One region of the Streptomyces sp. NPDC048290 genome, then DNA from elsewhere that is predicted to be linked to it. Evidence: riboswitches for the same ligand, from Rfam matches in the RefSeq annotation. Region 1 holds a riboswitch; each other region holds the start of a gene.
The links. Region 1 has a riboswitch for cobalamin ahead of AB0D49_RS32725 (acyl-CoA dehydrogenase family protein). Riboswitches for the same ligand answer to the same signal wherever they lie in the genome.

Region 1 (5,138 bases):
ACGTTTACCCACGGCGAACCGGCTGACGGTCACCTGCTACCGCTCCGGTCCCGGATCGCGCGGACGATCCCGGAGAAGTCCTCACCCACGCCCGTCTGTTCGGCATACATGGCATACAACTCGGCTGCTCTGAGATCGAGTTGGGTGTCGACACCGCCCGCATGGGCCGCCGGGGCGGACGCGGCGGCCTCCAGACCGGGACCCGGCGTCACGGCCAGGTCGTAGCCGCGCACCCGGTGTCCGGCGGTGGCGAGGCTGGCGGCCATCGGGGCGCCCATGTGCCCCGGCCCGACGAAGGCGACCGTACGGGCGCTCACCAGGCCGCCTCCTCGGTGCCGCCGGACGCGGCGAGGCCCAGTTCGCGGGCGCCGAGGGGCTGGAAGTGGCGGGCCACCTCGGTGTCCGTGACCTCGGCCAGGGTCGCCGGGGACCAGCGTGGGGCGCGGTCCTTGTCGACGACCTGGGCGCGGATGCCCTCGACCAGGTCGGGGGCGGTGAGCGCGGCGAGCGAGACGCGGTACTCCTGGTCGAGGACCTGCTCCAGGGAGCCGAGCCGCCGGGCGCGGCGCAGCGCGGCGAGGGTGACCTTGAGCGCGGTGGGCGACCTGGTGAGCAGGGTCTCGGCGGTCTCCTTGGCGGCGGGGTCGCCGTGCGCGAAGAGGCGTTCCACGATCTCCTCCACGTCGGGGGCGCTGTAGCAGGCGTCGATCCAGGCCCGGTGGGCGGCGAGTTCCCCGGCGGGCGGCGGCTGCGCATGGCGGGCGAGGGCGTCCCGGACGGGCAGGTCGCCGAGGTCGGCGAGGAGGGCGGGCAGGGTCGCGGCGGGGACGTAGTGGTCGGCGAGGCCGGTGAGCAGGGCGTCCCCGGCGCCGATCGCGGCGCCGGTCAGGGCGAGGTGGGTGCCGAGTTCGCCGGGGGCGAGCCCGAGGAGGTGGGTGCCGCCGACGTCGGGCACGAAGCCGATGCCGGTCTCGGGCATCGCGACCCGGGAGCGCTCGGTGACGATCCGGACGCTGCCGTGCCCGGAGAGCCCGACCCCGCCGCCCATGACGATGCCGTCCATGACGGCGACGTACGGCTTGGGATAGCGGGCGATCCGGGCGTTGAGGTGGTACTCGTCGTACCAGAACGCGGCCGTGGCGGTGCCGTCGCCGTCCCGGGCGTCGGCGTGGATGGCGCGGATGTCGCCCCCGGCGCACAGCCCGCGCTCCCCGGCGCCGGTGAGCACGACGGTCTCGACGGCGGGGTCGGCCGCCCAGTCGGTGAGGGCCCGGTCGATGTCCCGGACCATGGCGTGGCTGAGCGCGTTGAGCGCCTCGGGCCGGTCCAGGACGACATGGGCGGCCCGCCCCCGGACGTGGAACTGGACCCCGCTCATCCGAACGCCTCCGTCAGTCCGCGGGCCACGATGACTCGCATGATCTCGTCGGTTCCTTCCAGGATCTGCTGGACCCGCGGGTCGCGCACGATCTTCTCGATGCCGTACTCGCTGAGGTAGCCGTAACCGCCGTGCGGTGGGAGCGCCCGGTCGGCGACCGTGTACCCGGTGTCGGTGGCGAACCGCAGGTACGGGGCGATGGGCGCATGGGTCGTCTGCTCTCCTCGGATGGGATCAGCGGCGTTCCGGGTCGAGGGGTCCGGGAAGGGCTGGAGACCGTCAGAGAGCGGTGAGGCGATCACGGCCAGGACTGCGAAGTCACTGGTGGGGCGGGGTGCACACCGGTGCCATGCGTGTCTGCTCCATCCTCGTGGACCACACGGAACGAAACCCCCGGCCGGTATCCTGACTCCCGGATCAGCGCGCGCCGCCCACCTTCCCGACGACTCTGCCCTCTCGTCAGTGGCGTGTCGCCCGACGGTGGACTCCCCGGTCACAGTGGCGGGACCGGGCCGGAGTCACACCGGCTTCCCCGCACCGCGGGCCATGCCCCCGACTATATAGTTGGACGTCCTACTAAATCCAGCGAGCCGCCCCCTAGGCTCCCGCCATGCGCATCGCCTCCCTGCTCCCCGCGGCCACCGACATCGTCGCGGAACTGGGCCTGGCCTCCCGCCTGGTCGGCCGTACGCACGAATGCGACTGGCCGCCCCAGGAGGTGGCACAGGTCCCCGTGGTGACCGGCGCTGACCTGGACCAGGACCGCCTGTCCAGCCGGGAGATCTCCGACGCGGTCGGCGGCGCGGCACACTCCGGCTCCTCCCTCTACACCCTGGACACCGAGGCCCTGGCGGCGGCCCGCCCCGACGTGGTCCTGACCCAGGACCTGTGCGCGGTCTGCGCGGTCTCCTACGAACGGGTCGGCACGGCGGTCCGCGCCCTGAACGCCGACACCCGCGTCCTGAGCCTCGAACCCCGGACCCTGGACGACGTCCTGGACTGCCTGGTCACGGTCGGCGACCTGCTCGGCGTACGGGACCGCGCGGAGCGCCGCCGGGCGGACCTGACGGCCCGTCTGTCCCGGGTCCGCGCGGCGACCGCACGGGGCCCCCGTCCCCGGGTCGCCGCGATCGAATGGCTCGACCCCCTCTGGCCGGCCGGCCACTGGGTCCCGGACCAGATCACGGCGGCGGGCGGCACACCCCTGCTCGCCTCCCCCGGCGACCACACCACCCCGACCACCTGGGAGGCCCTCCGCGCCGCCGCCCCGGACGTCCTCCTGCTCCTCCCCTGCGGCTTCCCCCCCGACCGCACCCTGCGCGAGACCCACCTCCTCACCACCCTCCCCGGCTGGCAGGACCTCCCCGCGGTCCGCGAGAACCGCGTCTGGGTCCTGGACGGCCCGGCGTACTACAACCGCCCCGGCCCACGGGTGGTCCGGGGGGCGGAGGTACTGGCGTGGGTGCTGAGGGGGGTACGGGCGGGGGCTCCGGTGACGACGGCCGAGGCCCGCCTGCTGCCCGCCTGACGGCACCGTCGCGGGGGACCGGACACCCGGCCTCAGCCCCCCGGGCGGACCTCGGTCAGCGGACGTCCACGTAGTCGCCGGGCGCGGTCGCGGTCGCCGTGGTGGAGGAACCGGCGAAGGAGTAGCGCCAGTAGCCGTCCGTCGCCGCCTTCACCGTGGTCCTCAGCTTTCCGGAGCGGTCGGTGGTGACCGTCTTCACCGTGGTGTAGGCGGACGCCCCCTTCTTCCGGAACTGGAGCTTCACCTTCTGGCCGGCGTAGCCGGGATAGCCGCCGCGCATCTCCCAGTCCGCGTGTTCCAGCAAGCCGGTGACGGTCAGCGTCTTGCCCTTGGCCACCGGCTCGGGACCCGCGTTGGCGTTCAGCATGGCGTCCCGCAGCACGGACACGGACTTGGCGGAGTGCAGATCGGCATGGCTCCTGCCGTCGGCGGAGCGCGCCCAGACGGCCGCCTTCCAGGTGCCGGCGAAGGAGTTGCGGCCTAGCTGTCCGCGCGGATAGAGGTAGGCGAACGGAGTCGTGCACCTCGACGTGGTCGCGTTCACCTTGGTGCAGGTCGCCGCGAACGCGCCGTGCAGAACGGCGACGGGGCTGGCGTACGAACCCCGGTAGAGATACAGGTCCCCGCTCGCGATCCCCGACGGGTCGGTGGCCGTGAACGTGGCGTTGAAGCTCTGGAGATGCTCGTGGGACAGCCGCACCGGCTTGTTCGCGTTGACAGTGACGTTCGAGATACGGGTCGAGCCCACCACCTCGTCGCCGTCCGGTGCCGGACCGGCGAACGCCCGGGTGATCGTGCGGGTCAGACTGCCGCCCTGGTCGTCGGCGGCGGTCACCCGCAGCGTGACGAACGAGGCCCCGGCGGGGACATGGACCGTGGCCGAACCGTCTGCGGCGACCGGTGACTCGGTCCAGGTCCGGCCGTCGTCCGTCGAGTGGGCGAGTCCGGTGACCCTGGTGTTCGCCTCCGCCGGGTCCGTGTCGCGGGTGGTCGCGCTCGCCAGGACCCGCACCGGACCGGCCGCCGCGCGTCCGTACGCGTCCAGCCCCGGAACGCTCAGCCTGGTGTCGATCAGCGGCAGGTCCTGGCCCCTGGTCTGCGCCGAGCGGAACGTCCACCGGCTGTGCACGGACGGGGACAGCCGGGCGGACGGCACCCGGCGCTCGACGGTCTGGTCGAGGGTGTACGTCGTCAGCGACCAGGGCAGGACGGACGAATTGACATAGTCGTACGCGTCGAGACCGGCGGCCTCCGCGTAGGTGACACCGGCGGCCGAGGTGAGCTTGTACGCGTAGGAGGCGCGGCGCTCGATCCCGGGGTTGCCGGACGCGTCGTCGAAGGCACCCGACTCGTGCAGCGTGATCCGGTCGCTGGCCATCCGGTAGGAGCCGGGGTGGGCCGGGGTCGTCGGCTGGAACGGGGCCGTGCCCAGGGTCTCGCCCGCGCTGGTGCCGGCCGCCGGTCGGCGGTTGGGGAGACTGAGGGTCAGACCGTCCTTGCCGTAGCTCAGCGACCGCCTCTGGGTGCGGTTCGGGAGGGCGTACTCGGTGACCGAGCCGCCGGCGGACACCGGGGCTCCGAGGTACGCGCCGCCCTCGGGGAAGTCCGGGGAGTTGAGCAGCGAGGCCGTCGTCCGTATGCCCGGGGCGCCGATCTTCGTGACGGTCTTGGCGAGGGCCGCGGTACGGACCGTCTTCACGGGGGAGGCGGGGACGGTGTTGTCGAAGCTGTGGGTGAGGTCGTAGACGTACGGGCTCGGCACACTGTCCGAGGAACCCTTCTTGACGAGCACCTCGTGCACCCGCAGGGAGACGCCGCTCACCGAGAACGGGGTCGCGTACACCTTGCGGTCACCGGAGCCGACGGAGCCAGCCGTGTCGCCGCCCGGGACTCTGATCCACGCGGACATGCTCTCCCGGGTGGCGGTGGTGTCGTCGACACGGATCGCGGTCTCCTTGGCCGCGCGCTCGTCGAAGGTGACCGTCTTGCCGGCCGAACCGACCGAGAAGGCGCGGCTGAGCAGATAGTCGGGCCGCTCCCACGCGCTGTGCATCATGACCGCGAAGTAGTCGCCCGGCGGCAGCTTCACCGTGGCCGAGGGCCCGTCCGTGTGGTGGTCGACCCGGACCGCCGTCCAGGTGCGGCGGTCCCAGAGGTGGAGGGTCTTCCAGTCGACGGACGCGTTGGTGATGGTCAGCTTGACCGGGTACGTCGCCGCGTTGGCAGCGCGCG
Region 2 (5,138 bases), on a different contig from region 1:
CGTCACCTGTGGGGACCCCGTGCGGGGATGGATCGTGACCTCGCCCGTCACCCCGTACACCTCGGCCAGCAGCCGGGGTGTGAGGACCTCGGTGGGTGGGCCGGACGCGGCGACGCGGCCCTCGTGCAGGACGTACAGCCGGTCGCAGTAGTACGCGGCGAGGTTGAGGTCGTGCAGGGCGACCAGGACGGTGGCGGGCAGCTCCCGCAGGGTGGCGAGGATCTCCAGTTGGTGGCGGATGTCCAGGTGGTTCGTCGGCTCGTCCAGCACCAGCAGCGCGGGCTGCTGGGCGAGCGCGCGGGCGATCAGCACCCGCTGCCGCTCGCCCCCGGACAGCTCGTCGAAGGGCCGGTCGGTGAGCGCGGACGCGTCCACCGCGTCCAGCGCCGCCGCGACCAGCCGCAGATCGTCCGCCGAGTCCCCGTCCAGGAGCCGCTTGTGCGGAGTGCGGCCCATCGCGACCACCTCCCGGACCGTCAGATCGAAGTCGGCGCCCGCCTCCTGCACCACCGCCGCGACCGTACGGGCCAGCCGCCGCACCGGCAGCGACCAGGCGTCCGCCCCGTCCACCCGCACCATCCCGGCGGTCGGGCGCAGCACCCGGTACACCGCCCGCAGCAGACTGGACTTGCCGCTGCCGTTCGGGCCGACCAGACCGATCACGTCCCCCGGCCCCGCCTCCAGCGACACATCCTCCACCAGCCGTCGGGCGCCCGCGCTGAGCGTGACCCCGTCCACCACCAGTTCGGCCGGGCTCATACCCCTCCTCGATGCGTTCCTCGATCCGTACCGCGCCGGGCGTCCCGGCGCATCAGCCACAGGAAGAACGGGCCGCCGCACAGCGCGGTCAGCACCCCCACCGGGATCTCCAGCGGCGCCGCCACCGTCCGCGCCGCCACATCGGCCCAGACCAGGAACACCGCCCCGCCCAGCGCGGCCGTCGGCAGCACCCGCCGGTGGTCGCCGCCCACCAGCAGCCGCACCACATGCGGCAGCATCAGCCCGACGAACCCGATCGGCCCGGCCGCCGCCACCAGCACCCCGGTGACCAGCGACAGCAGTACGAACATCCGCGCCCGGAACCGGGCCACGTCCAGCCCCATCGTGGTCGCCGCCTCCTCACCGGCCAGCAGCAGATTCAGTTTCCGCGCCTGCGCCAGCAGCACCGCGACGCCGACCGCCAGCGCCGCCACCGGCAGCCACAGCGCGCCCCAGTCGACCCCGCCGAGCCCGCCCAGCGTCCAGGCCAGCACCTCCCGCGCCTGATTGCCCCGGTCCGCGGTGAGCAGCAGCAGATGCATCGCCGCGGTGAGCACGGCCGCGATCGCCACCCCGGCCAGCACCAGCCGTACCGAGGTGATCCGGCCGCCGGTCCGGGCCGTGACGTAGACCAGCATCAGTGAACCCAGCGCGCCCGCGAACGCGGCCACCGGCAGCGACACCGGCCCCAGCACGGTCACCCCGAACACGATCACCACGACCGCCCCGAGCGACGCCCCGGAGGACACCCCGAGCAGATACGGCTCGGCGAGCGGATTGCGCAGCAGCGCCTGCATCGCCGTACCCGTCACCGCGAGCCCCGCGCCGACCACCGCGCCCAGCAGCACCCGCGGCGCCCGGACGTCCAGCACGATGGTCTCCCGCGCCCCCGACCAGTCCGGCACCACCCAGTCCGCGCCGAGCGCGTGGGTGACGATGCCCCACACCTGTCCCGGCGGCACCGGCACCGACCCGATCGCCAGCCCCGCCGTCAGCGAGACCAGCAGCAGCACGGTCAGCGCCAGCAGCGTCCCGGTCGGCGTCGGCCGCCGCCCGCCCGCCCGCCGCGCCACGGCCCCGTCGGCGGCGGACTTCGTGACCGGCAGGGTCACCGGAAGCTCTCCGGGTGCAGCGCGCGGGCCAGGTCCTCCACGGCGTACGCCGACCGGACACCGACCAGCGTGGCGGTCAGCGGCAGCACCACGAACCGCTCGTCGCGCACCGCCGGTACGTCCGCGAGCGCGGGCTGCGCCCGCAGGAACTCCTTCTTCCGCTCGATGCTCCCGGCCCCGGCGTAGTCGTAGATCGCGATGACCTCCGGCCGGCGCTCGACGACCTGCTCCCAGGAGACGTCCCCGAAGACCTCGTCCAGATCGGCGAACACGTTCTCGCCGCCCGCCAGCCGGATCAGCTCACTGCCCAGGCCCTTGCCGCCCGCCGTGAACGCGGACTTGTCGCCGCTGTCGTACACGAACACCGGTACCCGGTCCGCGCCCTCGACCGCCGTGGCCGCCCCGTCGACCCGGCCGCGCAACTCCGCGACCAGGTCGTCCGCCCGCTCCGGCACACCGAAGACATCACCGATGGTGCGGATCTCGTCGTAGGTGTCCCGCATCGTCACCGACTGGTTCGCGGCGCAGTACTCGCGGTTGAGGTAGGTGTCGATACCCGCGTCGGCGAACGCCTCCCGGGAGCGGCCCTCGTTGTCGGCGAACGCGCTGCCGTAGCCGCCGTAGACCAGATCGGGTTCGGTGTCGAGGATCGTCTCGAACGACGGCTCCTTCTCCGCCAGTTCCGGTATCGCCTCGAAGTCCGACCGCAGCGCGGGCAGTACCGCCGAGTCGGGGAACGCGGTACCGACCATCCGGTCCCTCAGGCCCAGCGCGAGCATCAGCTCCGCCGGATGCTGGTGGATCGTCACCACCCGCTCGGGTGGCGCGTCGTAGGTGGTCCGCACCCCGCAGTTCTCCACGGTGAGCGGAAAGCCGTCGGCCGGGGCGGCCGACGGACCGGCGGCCCCGGCCGGGTCGCCGGACCCGCCGCACCCGGCGGCCAGCAGCACCGCCGACAGGGCGAGCGCCGCGGCCAGGCGGCGACGGACGGGGACGGGCAGGGGGGTACGGGAAGGACCGTCGTGCACGATGTGCCTCCTGGGGAGTCCGCGCTCCTCGGAACGGGCCCGCGACAGGCCAGTGTCCTGACTCCCGGAGCGACGCCCGTGTCCGCCTGCCCACGCCGCGCGCCCCGGTCACAGTGGCGGGACCGTGCCGGACTCGCACCGGCTTCCTGATTCCCGTCGCGGTTGATGGGTGACGCGGTGATCCTACGATCCGCGCACCACGGCCAGAAGGCCGCGGACCTCACACCGCGCGGACCGCCCGCAGCACCAGCCGTTCCGCGGTCTCGTCATAGGGCCGTCCGTCGAAACCGCCGAAGACCTCCACCCGGCCGAACCCCGCCTCCTCCACCAGCCGCCGCAACTCCACCGCGCTGTACACGAACCACACCAGCCTGGCCCGGGTCACCCGCTCACCGCGCACCAGCACCCAGTCGCTGCGCAGCCGCGCCCAGTCGTCCAGCACGGTGTCCGTCTGCACCATCAGATCCTCCCCGCGCCGCACCACCTTCGGCGGGCTCACCCGCCCGGCCAGCAACTCCTTGCCCGCGAGATCCAGCACCAGCGTGCCCCCTGGAGCCAGACAGTCGTACATGGTCCGCAGCATCCGCGCGTTGTCGGCCGGGTCCTCGAAGTACCCGAACGACGTGAACATGTTGAGGACGACATCGAAGGCGCCCGGCGCCCGGTACGTCCGGGCGTCCGCCCGCACATGGGTCACCTCGACGCCCGCCCCGGCCGCCCGCTCGCGGGCCCGCTCCAGCATCGGCAGGCTCCGGTCCACCCCGGTCACGGTATGGCCGCGCAGCGCCAGCGGCACGGTGAACACCCCCGGACCGCAGCACAGGTCCAGCACCCGGGAGGCGGCCGGGAAGGACAGCAGCGGTGAGCTGTCCAGCAGTTCGGCGGCCTGGGTGTGACGCTGCTCGGAGAAGAGGAAGTCATGGAACTCGGTCCAGAAGTCGTCGTCCTGGAACCCACCGGTCCGTGTCATCCGGGCTCAGTGCTCCTTCGTGGGGGAGGGTGAAAGGGAGGGGGAGGGGCGGCGCAGGAGGAGCAGCAGTGGGGGCAGCAGGACGCACTGGGCGGCGGCCAGCAGCCAGAACGAGCCGGTGGACCCGGCCTGTTCGCCGAGCCCGTACAGCTGACCGCCCACCACCCCGCTGGCGCACGCGCCGAGCCCCGCCGCCAGCCGCTGCTGGCCGAAGACGACGGCGTCGGAGCGGGAGCTGCGGCCCAGCGCCTCCAGATCGTTCTTGAGGAACAGCACGATGTCCCCGAGCGTGATCAGCGCCCCGCCCGCCAGCAGTGCCGCCCGGCTGCCGACCGCCAGCACCGCGAGACCGGCCGCCAGCCCCGCGAACCCGACCGTGAGGGCGAGCGCGTACGGCATCCGCCGGATCAGCCCGGACGCGAGCGGCTGGACGACGATCACCAGCGCGAAGCACAGCAGCAGCACCAGGCTGTAGAACGCGCCGGACGCCCGTTCCACCGCGTACACCGCCAGGAAGTGCTGGAAGAAGAAATACAGATAGAACGCCAGCAGGTTCGCGGCGAACGGCAGCACCGCCACCCCGGTCAGCAGCCCGCCGGACGTACCCGCCGCGCGCCGCTCTCCCACCGCGGGCAGCCGCGCGTGCCCGAGCGTGACCAGCGCGAACAGGGCGGTCACGGCGACGAACAGCCAGCCCGGCGACGACAGTACGAACGGCCCCGCGATCAGCGGACCCACCGCCATCCCCGCGTTGAGCGCCGCGTTGCCCGCCGACAGGAACGCCGGGCGGCGCTCCTCGGCCACGCCGTGCACGAGATACGCCTTGTTCGCGGGGAGGTACAGCGCCGCGCCGCAGCACGTCAGGATCAGCGCCGGAACCGCCAGCGGCGGCCAGCGCAGCGCCGCCAGCATCCCGGCGAACCCGGTGGTACGGGTCACCAGCGCCCACAGCATGGTGCGGCGCAGCCCGATCCGGTCGGCGAGCGCGCCGCCCGCGATCCCGCCGGAGAACTGCACCAGCGCCGCCGCCGCCAGCACCACCCCGACCGTGCCGAGCCCCATCCCGAGCCGCTCATGCAGGAACACCGACATGAACGGCAGCACCATGAAACTGCCGAGCGGGATCAGGAAGGAGCTGAGCAGCAGAAAGCGGAGCGGTCCGCCGAGTCCGCCGATCCAGCGGGCCGGACCGCCGGTCCGGTTCTCTCCGGGCGCTCGGACTCCGGGTCCGTCCGATGGGTCGGCTGCCGGACCCGCCCGACCTGCTCT
Region 3 (5,138 bases), on a different contig from region 1:
GCCGAAGATCCACAGATCGACGCTGCCGGGCTTGGGCTTGTAGAGCATCGCGCCGAGCTGGCTGTAACTCCAGTCGTTCTGGCCCGGGTCGGCGTGCCAGTACGACCAGTACGCGGAGGCGGGCGGGGTCAGGACACAGTCCTCCTGGGCGGCGGTCGGATACTGCCTGCCGTTCTGGTGGCCGCTGTAGCCGATGCGGCAGATGAACGCCGGACCGTCGTGCCCGGTGCCGGTGGTGCGCCAGCCGCCCTGGTTGAGGAGTTCGTAGCCGGTGGTCGGGGTGGTGCCGCAGGACCGCAGGATGGGCCCGCCCCAGTCGCTGAAGTCGACCGCCAGCACCGCCCCGGAGCTGGTGGTGCACCGGCCCATCGGCTGCGGGTCGGCCGCCGCCGGGGCGGTGGTCGCGGTGAGCGCGGCGCCGGTGAGGGCCAGGGCGGCCGTCACCCGGGCCGCGAGCGCCGTCGGCCGCCTCATCGTCCGTCTCCCGTCCCGGCGGTGCGGCGCCGGGCCACCACCACGACCCGCCAGCCCGCCAGCACCAGCAGTGCGGCGATGGCGGCGAGCATGGTGACCTGGACGCCGGTGGAGGCGAGGCCCCCGCTGCCGCCGTCCGCGGTGAAGTCGCCGCCGCCCGTGCCGCCACCGGACTCGCCGGGCGTCACGATGTCCGGGGTGGACCCGCTGGGCCGGGGCGTGGGCTGCGGCGAGGTGCCCTCCAGGGACTGTTCCAGATAGGCGAACGAGATGCCGGTCGCGCCGCCCACCGCCTGGGTGGACGCCCGCAGATCGGAGCCGCGCTGGCCCTCGGCGGCCACATTGAAACCGCCGTCGCCGTTCTGCTGCGCGGCCAGGAACTTCCGGGCCGCCGCGATCTCCTTCGGATAGGCGCCCGCGTCCAGGGACAGCCCCTGGATCGCCAGGGCCGTGGAGTTCACGGAGGTGCCGATCGAACTCTTGAAACCACCGCTGGACTGCTGCTGGTCCGCGATCCACCGCAGCGCCTTGTCGACGGCCGCGTTGTCACCCGCCAGATCCAGCGCCATCGCGGCCATCGCCGTGGAGTCCACGTCCGAGTCGCCCGTGGACGGGATCAGGCTCGGCCAGGCGCCGCTGTCGTCGTGCTGAAGCCCCGCGAGGTACGCGATCGGCTCGGCCGCCGCGTCCTCCTCGCCCGCCCGCAACTGCGCCATGATCCCCAGGGACTGGGAGAACACGGACGTGGCGTACGTGTAGTTGCCCTTCGCGGCACAGGAGCGGTCCGGTGCCGCGCTGGCCTTCGCGCACACCGCCGTCTCCAGCGCGCCGATCAGGTCCTGTCCGGCGAAGTCGCGCGGGTCACGGCCGACGGACTCGGCGAGCAGGGCGGTCTTGCCGATGAAGCCGCCCGAGGCGTACTCGGTGCCGATCTTCATGTAGTCGCGGATCGTGCGTCCCTCGCCGTCGGTGCCCCGCTCGTCCAGGAAGTCGACGATGCCGCGCAGCGCGTCGTTGTCCAGGCCGGTCGCGGCGAGCGCGTAGGCGCCGTCGATGGTCAGCCCGAAGTCGGCGCGGGAGACGGCGGGTCCGGCGGTGTAGTACCGGCCCTGCTTCAGCTGGGCGGCGCTGGTGAGGTAGGCGACGCCCTTCTTCAGGTCGGGGCCCGCGCCGGGCGGCGGGGTCCGGGTCGGGGTGGGCGAGGTGGTGGTGGGCGGGCCGCTGGGCTCCGGCTCCTTCACCGTCAGATCGGCCAGGCTCTTGCCGGTGCCCGCGAGCACCGCCAGCGCCGTCGGGTACAGCTGAGGGTCGGTCTGCGCCTCCTCGAAGCCGAAGCCGCCGCCCTCGGTCTGCTCCCGCGACAGCCACGCCACCGCCGCGTCGGCCTGCTTCTTCATCCCGAGCACCCGTAGCGCCTGCGCGGCGTACGCGGTGGAGATGACGCCCGCGGTGGGGGAGTCGGTGTACGCCGGGAACCCGCCGTCCGCGCGCTGGTTCTTGACGAGATAGGCGAGGGCCTTGTCCACGGCCGCGTCCTGCCCGCCCGCCGTGTGCAGGGCGAGGGCGACCAGACCGGTGGTCCCCGCGTCGCCGTCGCAGTACTCGCCCGGCCGGATGAGGACGCTGGTCACTCCGCCGTCACGGCACTGGAGCTGGGTCAGCCGCTGGACGGTCGCTGCGGGCGGCTCCTCGTCGGCGCGCGCCAGGGCGAGGACGCCCAGCGCCTGGCCCTCGGTGTAGCCGCTGTCCCCGAAGTCGCCCTTGCCGGTGCAGCCGGGGGCGGGACCGGACTCGGGGCCCGCCGGGCAGATGTGCGCCACCAGGTCGCCGATCAGATCATGGCCGCCGAAGTCACGCGGATCGCGTTCGGTGACCGACGCGAGCAGCGCGAGACGGGCCGCGCTGGTGGCGTCGGGCGCCTTGTCCGTGCCGTTGGGGTAGGCGACGGGACCGGCGGCGGAGGCCAGGAAGTCGGTGACCTTGCCGACGGTCTCGCTGTCGCCCTCGGCGGCGGCCAGCCCGAACGCCGTCAGCGCGGTCAGGAACGGATTGGCGTCGGTGGCGCCCTCGTCCACGATCCGTTCGCCGTCGGTGAGACGGCTCTTGAGCCAGTCGGCGGCGCCGTCCACGTCGATCTCGCCGGGCGCGCCGGTCAGCGTCGGACCGGGCGGTGTCGGGGTGGGCCCGCCGCCTCCGGCGCGGACGTCGTCGGGGCTGAACGTGGGACGGCCGGTGGTGCCGCCGACGTCCGTGCCGCCGAACACCCAGGCGTCCACGTCACCGTCGTTCAGCCGCCGGTCCATGGCCCCGTACTGGGAGTAGGACCAGTCGTCGTCCCCCGGCTCGGCCACCCAGTACGACCAGTAGGCGGTGGCGGGCGGGGTCAGGACGCAGGACTCCTTGTCCGGCGTCGGGTACTGGGTGCCGGAGTCGAACGGGCCGTAGCCGATGCGGCAGATGAACGCGGGCCCGTCGTGGTCGGTGCCCGCGGTGCTGAACCCGCCCTCGTGGAGCAGGTCGTAGCCGGTGGTGGGGGAGGTGTCGCAGCCCCGCTCGACCTCGCCGCCGAACGGGCCGAAGTCGACGGCGACGATCGCGCCCTTCGTGGCCGTGCAGCCGTCGATCGGATCGGCCGCCGCGGGCGAGGAGACGGTGAAGAATGTCACGCAGGCCGCGACCAGCACCAGCAGTGCCGTACCGGCCGCCGTCCAGGGCCCCGGTCTGCCGCCCGTGCGCCGCTCTCTTCGCTCTCCGGTCCGCATCGCGGTCCCCCTCGTCCTGTCCCCGCGGGGCCCGGACGTGGGTCGAGGGCCCTCGCGGTACAGGCCGGGCCCGCGCGAGAAGCCGTCGCACCACGCCGTAGTCCACGACGGCGTCTGTTGCTCGATCACGCCCCAGGTGCTCCGGCTCGCCCGGCGCGGCCGGACCTACGGTTGCGGGTCAGCGCCGGAATCCGACCGGCTTCCCCTGGAACTCTTTGCGTATCGACCGGATTTGAGCACGGTTCGCACAGGGCGTCAAGACGCGGCAGAAACCACCCTGCCGGGTGATTTTGGCCCTATGGCGACCGGCACCCCCGTCAGGTACCGTCCCGCACTGCCGAGTGGGGGAACCCGGTGCGAATCCGGGGCTGACGCGCAGCGGTGTGGAACGGCGGGAGGCCGGTCCGAGCCCGAATGCCCACCCCGGCGCCCTTTTCCGGCAGCCCGTTCACGCGTCCAGGACGGCGGCCCCCGCCTCGGCCGTCCGGCCGCGGCGAGGCCGGCGTCCCCTGATCCCTGGAGCACGCCATGGCCCCGCGCCTCGCTCACCGCCGTACCGCACTGCGCCGGCTCACCCTCACCTCCGCCGCCGCCCTCGGCGCCTTCGCCCTCACCACCCTGCCCGCCGCCGCGACCGCCACCCCCGCCCAGATCGCCACCTCCAAGACCAACGGGGTCGCCTACCTCGACAGCCTCCAGGCGGCCGACGGCTCCTACGCCGGGTCGGGGCTGTCCAACGAGTGGGCGTTCAGCGCGTTCGCCGCGGCCGGTACCGCCGCCGTGGACGTCGTACCGGGCACCGACACCAGCAAGAACGCCAGAACCGTCTACCGCAATCTGCTGGCCACCAGCGGCTGGCCGTCCGCCTCCCCGGTCGTCACCGACTACGAGCGCGGCACCCTCAACGCGTACGCCGCCGGGATCGACCCGGCCCGCGTCTCGGCCTCCCGCAACCTGATCGCCGACATCTACCGCTACTGGCAGACCGCCGAACCCGGCTACTTCGGCCCGTCGGCCAACTTCAACGGCACGGTGTTCGCCGCGCTCGCCCTGAACGGCGCCCGCACCCAGGCCGGGCAGATCCGCGTCCCCCAGTCCCTGCGGGACGCCATGGTCACCCGTATCCGGGCCAACCAGCACAACGACGGCGGCTGGAACTTCAGCAAGGCCGAGGGCAACCCGACCCAGCTCGCCGCCGCCAGCGACATCGACATGACCGGCGCCGCGATGGCCGCGCTGTGCGTGTCCGGCGTCCCCAACACCGACCCCGACATCACCCAGGCCAAGGCGTTCCTGAAGAGCAAGCTGGTGTCGAACAGCGGGGCCTTCCTCGCCATGTTCGGGGCGAACACCGACTCCAACGGCTGGGCGGTGTCCGGCCTTAACGCCTGCGGCATCAACCCGCAGACCGGTGACTTCCTCACGCCGATGGGCAAGACACCGGTGGACTTCCTGATCGCCCAGCAGTTCAACCCGGGCGGCGGCTTCAAGTACCTGCCCAGCGACACCGCCCCGTCCGCCTATGCCTCCATCGACGGGCTGCGCGCGGTCGCGGGCGGCGGCTTCACCTCCGCCCCGCCGCTGCCGACGACGGTGGGCGCCCCGCAGTGGGTGGGTCAGTCCACCTTCACCTCCGGCACCGCCACCAAGCTGGCGCTGACGGTCGACGACGGCAGCGGCACCCTCAAGGTCTGCTCGGTCGCGATCACCCCGACCGGTACGACCACCACCCTCGGCGCGGTCCTGGACGCCGCGGCCTCCGCCGCGACCCCGGCGGGCTGTGTCACCTCGGTCACCCCGGCCTCCGGCACCGGCACGGTCACCGCGCTCAACGGCAAGGCCAACAGCGGCTCCAGCACCTGGAAGGTCAGCACCGACGGAGCGGCGTTCACCGCGGCGACC
Region 4 (5,138 bases), on a different contig from region 1:
AGCCACAACTCGAACTCACCGGGCTGCACTGCCATCTCGGCTCGCAGATCACCAGCGTCAAGCCGTATCTCGCGGCCGTGCGCAGACTGGTGGGGCTGATGGCCCGGCTGCACCGGCAGCACGGCGTGATCCTGCCCGAACTCGACCTCGGCGGCGGCCACGGCATCGCCTACCGCCCCGGCGAACCCGCCCTCGACCTCACCGCGCTGGCCCGCCGGGTGCGCGCCGAACTCACCGGGGCGTGCGCGGCGGCGGGGCTGCCGGTGCCCCGGCTGCTCATCGAACCGGGCCGGGCCGTCGCGGGCCCCGCCGGGATCGCCCTCTACCGGGTCCTCGCCGTCAAACACACCGGCGCGCACACCTATGTGGCCGTCGACGGCGGCATGAGCGACAACCCGCGTCCGGCGCTGTACGGCGTGCGGTACGCGCCCCGGCTGATCGGCCGCGCGGGCGGCCCCCCGGCCCCGGTCACCGTGGTCGGCCGGCACTGCGAGGCGGGCGACGTGCTGGCCGCCGGCGCCGAACTCCCGGACGACGTCCGGCCGGGCGATCTGCTCGCGGTGCCGGTCGCGGGCGCCTACCACCTGTCGATGGCGTCCGGCTACAACCTGGTCGGCCGTCCGCCGGTCGCCGCGGTCACCGACGGCCGGGCCCGGCTGCTGGTCCGCCGGGAGTCCCTGGACGACATCCGCGCCCGGGACGTGGGCCTGTGACCGACGGGCCGGGGAGCGGAACTCCCCGGCCCCGCCCATGGATCAGGCCAGTTCCGAGCGGACCGTGCGGGCCGCTGCCACCAGGTGCTCCAGCGACGCCCGGGTCTCCGGCCAGCCACGGGTCTTCAGACCGCAGTCCGGGTTCACCCACAGCCGCTCCGCCGGGATCGCCTTCAGCCCGGTGCGCAGCAGCTCGGCCGCCTCATCGGCGCTCGGCACCCGCGGCGAGTGGATGTCGTAGACACCCGGTCCCGCCTCGCGCGGATAGCCGTGCGCGGCCAGCTCACGCGCCACCTGCATGTGCGAGCGGGCCGCCTCCAGGCTGATCACATCGGCGTCGAGGTCGTCGATCGCCCGCACGATGTCACCGAACTCGGCGTAGCACATGTGCGTATGGATCTGCGTGTCCGGCCGCACCCCGGCGGTGGACAGCCGGAACGCCTCCGTCGCCCACGCCAGATAGGCGGCGTGGTCGGCGGCGCGCAGCGGCAGCGTCTCGCGCAGCGCGGGCTCGTCCACCTGGATGACCGAGGTACCGGCCGCCTCCAGGTCGGCCACCTCGTCGCGCAGGGCGAGCGCCACCTGCCGTGCGGTGTCCCCGAGCGGCTGGTCGTCCCGGACGAACGACCAGGCCAGCATGGTCACCGGCCCGGTCAACATGCCCTTGACCGGCCGGTCGGTGAGCGACTGCGCGTATGTCGTCCAGCGCACGGTCATCGGCTCCGGGCGGGAGATGTCCCCGGCCAGGATCGGCGGCCGGACGTACCGGGTGCCGTACGACTGGACCCAGCCGTGCTGGGTGGCGAGATAGCCGGTGAGCTGCTCGGCGAAGTACTGGACCATGTCGTTGCGCTCGGGCTCGCCGTGCACCAGGACATCGAGACCGGCCTTCTCCTGGAACGTCAGCACGTCCCGGATCTCGCTCTTGATGCGGTCCTCGTACCCGGCGGTGTCGATCCGCCCGGCCCGCAGATCGGCGCGGGCCGTGCGCAGCGCGTCGGTCTGCGGGAAGGAGCCGATGGTGGTGGTCGGCAGCAGCGGCAGCCCGAGGTGGGCGCGCTGCGCCGCGGTCCGCTCGGCGTACGGCTGGGAGCGGCGGGCGTCGGCGTCCGTGACGGCGGCGGCACGGGCCCGCACCGCCGGGTCGCGGGTGATCGGCGAGCCCGCGCGGGACGCCAGGTCGGCCCGGTTGGCGGCCAGTTGGGCGGCGATGGCGTCGGTGCCCCCGGCGAGCCCCTTGGCCAGCGTGACGATCTCCGCGGTCTTCTGCCGGGCGAACGCCAGCCAGCGCCTGACCTGCGGTTCGATGTCCCGCTCCGGGGCGGTGTCCAGCGGCACATGGAGCAGCGAGCAGGACGCGGCCACGTCGACCCGGTCGGCGAGCCCCAGCAGGGTGCCCAGGGTGGACAGGGACCGGCTGAGGTCGTTGACCCAGATGTTGCGGCCGTTGACGACACCGGCCACCAGCCGCTTGCCGGGCAGCCCGCCGACCGCGGCGAGCGCGTCCAGGTTGGCGGCGGCGGACTCCGTGAAGTCCAGCGCGAGCCCCTCCACGGGCGCCTTCGCGAGCACCGGCAGCGCGTCCCCGAGCCGGTCGAAGTACGAGGCCACCAGCAGCTTCGGCCGGTCGGTGAGGGCACCGAGGTCACGGTAGGCGCGAGCGGCGGCGTTCAGCTCGGCCGGGGTGCGGTCCTGGACCAGGGCGGGCTCGTCCAGCTGGACCCACTCGGCACCGGCCGCCCGCAGATCGGCGAGCACCTCCGCGTACACCGGCAGCAGCCGGTCCAGCAGGGTCAGCGGATCGAAGTCGGCGGCCACGCCCGGCGCGGGCTTGGCCAGCAGCAGATACGTGACCGGGCCGACCAGCACCGGACGGGCGGTCAGCCCCAGCGCCAGCGCCTCGGCCAGTTCGGCGACCTGCATGGCGGAGTCGGCGGCGAAGACGGTGTCCGGGCCCAGCTCGGGCACCAGGTAGTGGTAGTTCGTGTCGAACCACTTCGTCATCTCCAGCGGCGCCACGTCCTGCGTGCCGCGCGCCATCGCGAAGTAGCCGTCCAGCGCGTCGGCGGCCACCGCCTCCCGGTGCCGGGCGGGGATCGCGCCGACCATCACACTCGTGTCCAGCACATGGTCGTAGTACGAGAAGTCACCGGTGGGGACCTCGGCGATGCCCGCCTCGGTGAGCCGGCGCCAGTTGGCGGAGCGCAGTTCGGCGGCGGTGGCGCGCAGCGCGTCGGCGGTGACGCGGCCCTTCCAGTAGCCCTCGATCGCCTTCTTCAGTTCCCGGTGCTGTCCCTGACGGGGGTAGCCGTACACGGTGGCCCGTGCTGCCGCGGCTGCGGACTTGCTGGTCACGGAGATCTCCTTCGCGAGATGAATCCCTGAGATCCCGGCGACGGGACGCGGACGCGAAGGGTGACGAGGCCGGGCGGTCCCGGTCCGCGCGCGGCATGGCACGGTCCTTGGCCTGGCTCTGTACGCCGACCCGCCCACGAGGTCACCGGAATGTCCGCGCACGGAGGTCCGCGCACGGGCAGTGGCAGGTCTTCGGACTCGCGGGCCCGTCCTGACGACGTCAGGACACCTACTGGCCGTCGCTTCCCAGGCCCGTTCTCCCGGACCCAGTGCGTATGACGGCGGTCGTTCCCACTCACCGCTGCGGGGCAGTCCCGGATTCCCACCGGGTTCCCTCTTACGACATCCCGCCTGGCGGACGGGACGAACCAGCTGCACCGGCCACCCTAACCGCTACCGCGCCATCGCGTACATGACGTCCCACCCGTGCCGTGTCCGGGGGAGCGGACACGGCACGGGAGCGTGACCGCCGTGCTCAGCGGGGTGCCGGGGCGGCGGGCGGTGCGTAGCGCAGCGGGGTGAGCTGCTGGACGTCGTAGCGCAGCCGCAGCGCGGCGATCGCCGCGTGATCGATCTCTCCTCCGTCCTCGCCCGCGCCGTCCAGCAGGGCGAGGAGTTCCTCGAAGTACCGCTCGTGCGCCGGGGGCGGGGCCGCCTGGAACAGCACCCGGGCGGGGTCCGGGCCGGTGTTGGCGAACGCGTGCGGACAGCCCGGCGGTACGAACAGCAGCGTGCCGGGGCCCGCCCGTACGGCCCGCTCACCGGCGGCGGACTCCCACTCCCGCCAGTGGTCCGGGGTCCGCACCAGCGGCTCGAACGCGAGCACCTCCAACTCGCCCTCGATGACGTAGAACAGCTCCTCGCTGTGCGTGTGGGTGTGGGCGCCCACATCGAAGCCGGGCGGGACGACGACCTCGAAGGTGGACGCCACGCGGGAGTGCTCGCCGGTCACCTTGAACGTGACCCGCTGGGCGGCGACCGCCACGGTCCGCCCCCGGCCGGGCGGCACGATCAGCGGCCCGGCGGACGCGCCCGCGGTCACCGGGTACGCGGCGGACGGCGGCGGACGGTCGGGTCCGGATCGGCCGCCGTCATACGGGGCCCTCCGTGGAGACCGCCGCCGTGTCGGTCGCGGGCGCCGGGGCCTGCGCGGGGACCCGTACCGGGGCGGCGCCCGCCGGATCGGCCCGCACGCCGGAACCGGCGCCCTGCTCGGCCGCGGGTTCCGGGCTGTCGGTGGTCCATCGGCCGAGGGAGATCTCGGCGGTGATGCCCGGCCCGAACCCGGCGATCATCCCCGACGCCCCCGGCGCGCAGCCGCCCTCCTCGAACAGCCGGCGCAGCGCGTCCAGGACGACCGCGCTCGCGATGTTCCCGTACTCGGCGAGCGTGGCCCGGCTGAAGCGGAACATCTCCGACGGCACCCCGAGATAGTGGCTGAGGTCGTCCAGGATGCGCGGCCCGCCCGCGTGGATCAGATAGAAGCTCTGCGCGCTGGCGTCCCGCCGGTACTGGGCGGCCAGCGAGGACAGCGCCGGGGCGAGCTGCTCCATGGTGCCGGGCACCCGGCGGTCCAGCATGAAGTGGAAGCCGGTGGGCCGCACCCGGTAGGCGATCCAGTCCTCGCTGTCCGGCACCAGATAGGAGCCGTTGGCCTCCAGCTCGATGCCGGTGCCGCCCATGCCGCGCACCACGGCGGCGGCCACCGCGTCGCCGAACAGGCCGTTGGAGAGCATGTTGCCCACCGTCAGATCGGTCGGCTGGTAGCACAGCGAGCAGAACTCGCAGGCCACGATGAGGGCGTTGGAGCCCGGGTGGGCCATGCAGAAGTCGTGCGCCCGGTTGATGGCCGCGCCGCCCGCCGCACAGCCGAGCTGGGCGATGGGGATCTGCCGGCAGTCGTACCGGAACCCCAGCGTGTTGATCATCCAGGCGGTCAGCGACGGCATCATGAAGCCCGTGCACGACACATAGATGATGACGTCGATGTCCCGCGCTCCGAGCCCGGCGTTCTTCAGGGCCCGCTCCACGACGTCCGGCACCCGCGCCTTGGCCTCCGCCTCGTACGTG

Region 2: another riboswitch for cobalamin. It lies ahead of AB0D49_RS28065 (ABC transporter substrate-binding protein); the one in region 1 lies ahead of AB0D49_RS32725 (acyl-CoA dehydrogenase family protein).
Region 3: another riboswitch for cobalamin. It lies ahead of AB0D49_RS28125 (prenyltransferase/squalene oxidase repeat-containing protein); the one in region 1 lies ahead of AB0D49_RS32725 (acyl-CoA dehydrogenase family protein).
Region 4: another riboswitch for cobalamin. It lies ahead of metE (5-methyltetrahydropteroyltriglutamate--homocysteine S-methyltransferase); the one in region 1 lies ahead of AB0D49_RS32725 (acyl-CoA dehydrogenase family protein).

The regions. Positions count from the first base shown of each region.
Region 1 is NZ_JBEZLM010000024.1:146,608-151,745, reverse strand. Features, by position in the region: partial or broken gene AB0D49_RS32740 (3-hydroxyisobutyrate dehydrogenase) at 30-179, opposite strand; partial or broken gene AB0D49_RS32735 (NAD(P)-binding domain-containing protein) at 225-317, opposite strand; gene AB0D49_RS32730 (enoyl-CoA hydratase/isomerase family protein) at 314-1,378, opposite strand; partial or broken gene AB0D49_RS32725 (acyl-CoA dehydrogenase family protein) at 1,375-1,563, opposite strand; cobalamin riboswitch at 1,756-1,942, opposite strand; gene AB0D49_RS32720 (cobalamin-binding protein) at 1,989-2,906, shown strand; gene AB0D49_RS32715 (hypothetical protein) at 2,962-5,138, opposite strand, start outside.
Region 2 is NZ_JBEZLM010000018.1:143,763-148,900, forward strand. Features, by position in the region: gene AB0D49_RS28055 (ABC transporter ATP-binding protein) at 1-759, opposite strand, end outside; gene AB0D49_RS28060 (iron ABC transporter permease) at 756-1,832, opposite strand; gene AB0D49_RS28065 (ABC transporter substrate-binding protein) at 1,868-2,899, opposite strand; cobalamin riboswitch at 2,932-3,088, opposite strand; gene AB0D49_RS28070 (class I SAM-dependent methyltransferase) at 3,120-3,869, opposite strand; gene AB0D49_RS28075 (MFS transporter) at 3,876-4,961, opposite strand.
Region 3 is NZ_JBEZLM010000018.1:157,583-162,720, forward strand. Features, by position in the region: gene AB0D49_RS28120 (hypothetical protein) at 1-474, opposite strand, end outside; gene AB0D49_RS28125 (prenyltransferase/squalene oxidase repeat-containing protein) at 471-3,236, opposite strand; cobalamin riboswitch at 3,350-3,495, opposite strand; cobalamin riboswitch at 3,581-3,656, shown strand; gene AB0D49_RS28130 (hypothetical protein) at 3,765-5,138, shown strand, end outside.
Region 4 is NZ_JBEZLM010000001.1:14,989-20,126, reverse strand. Features, by position in the region: gene lysA (diaminopimelate decarboxylase) at 1-713, shown strand, start outside; gene metE (5-methyltetrahydropteroyltriglutamate--homocysteine S-methyltransferase) at 756-3,068, opposite strand; cobalamin riboswitch at 3,251-3,439, opposite strand; gene AB0D49_RS00080 (cupin domain-containing protein) at 3,544-4,110, opposite strand; gene AB0D49_RS00075 (type III polyketide synthase) at 4,160-5,138, opposite strand, start outside.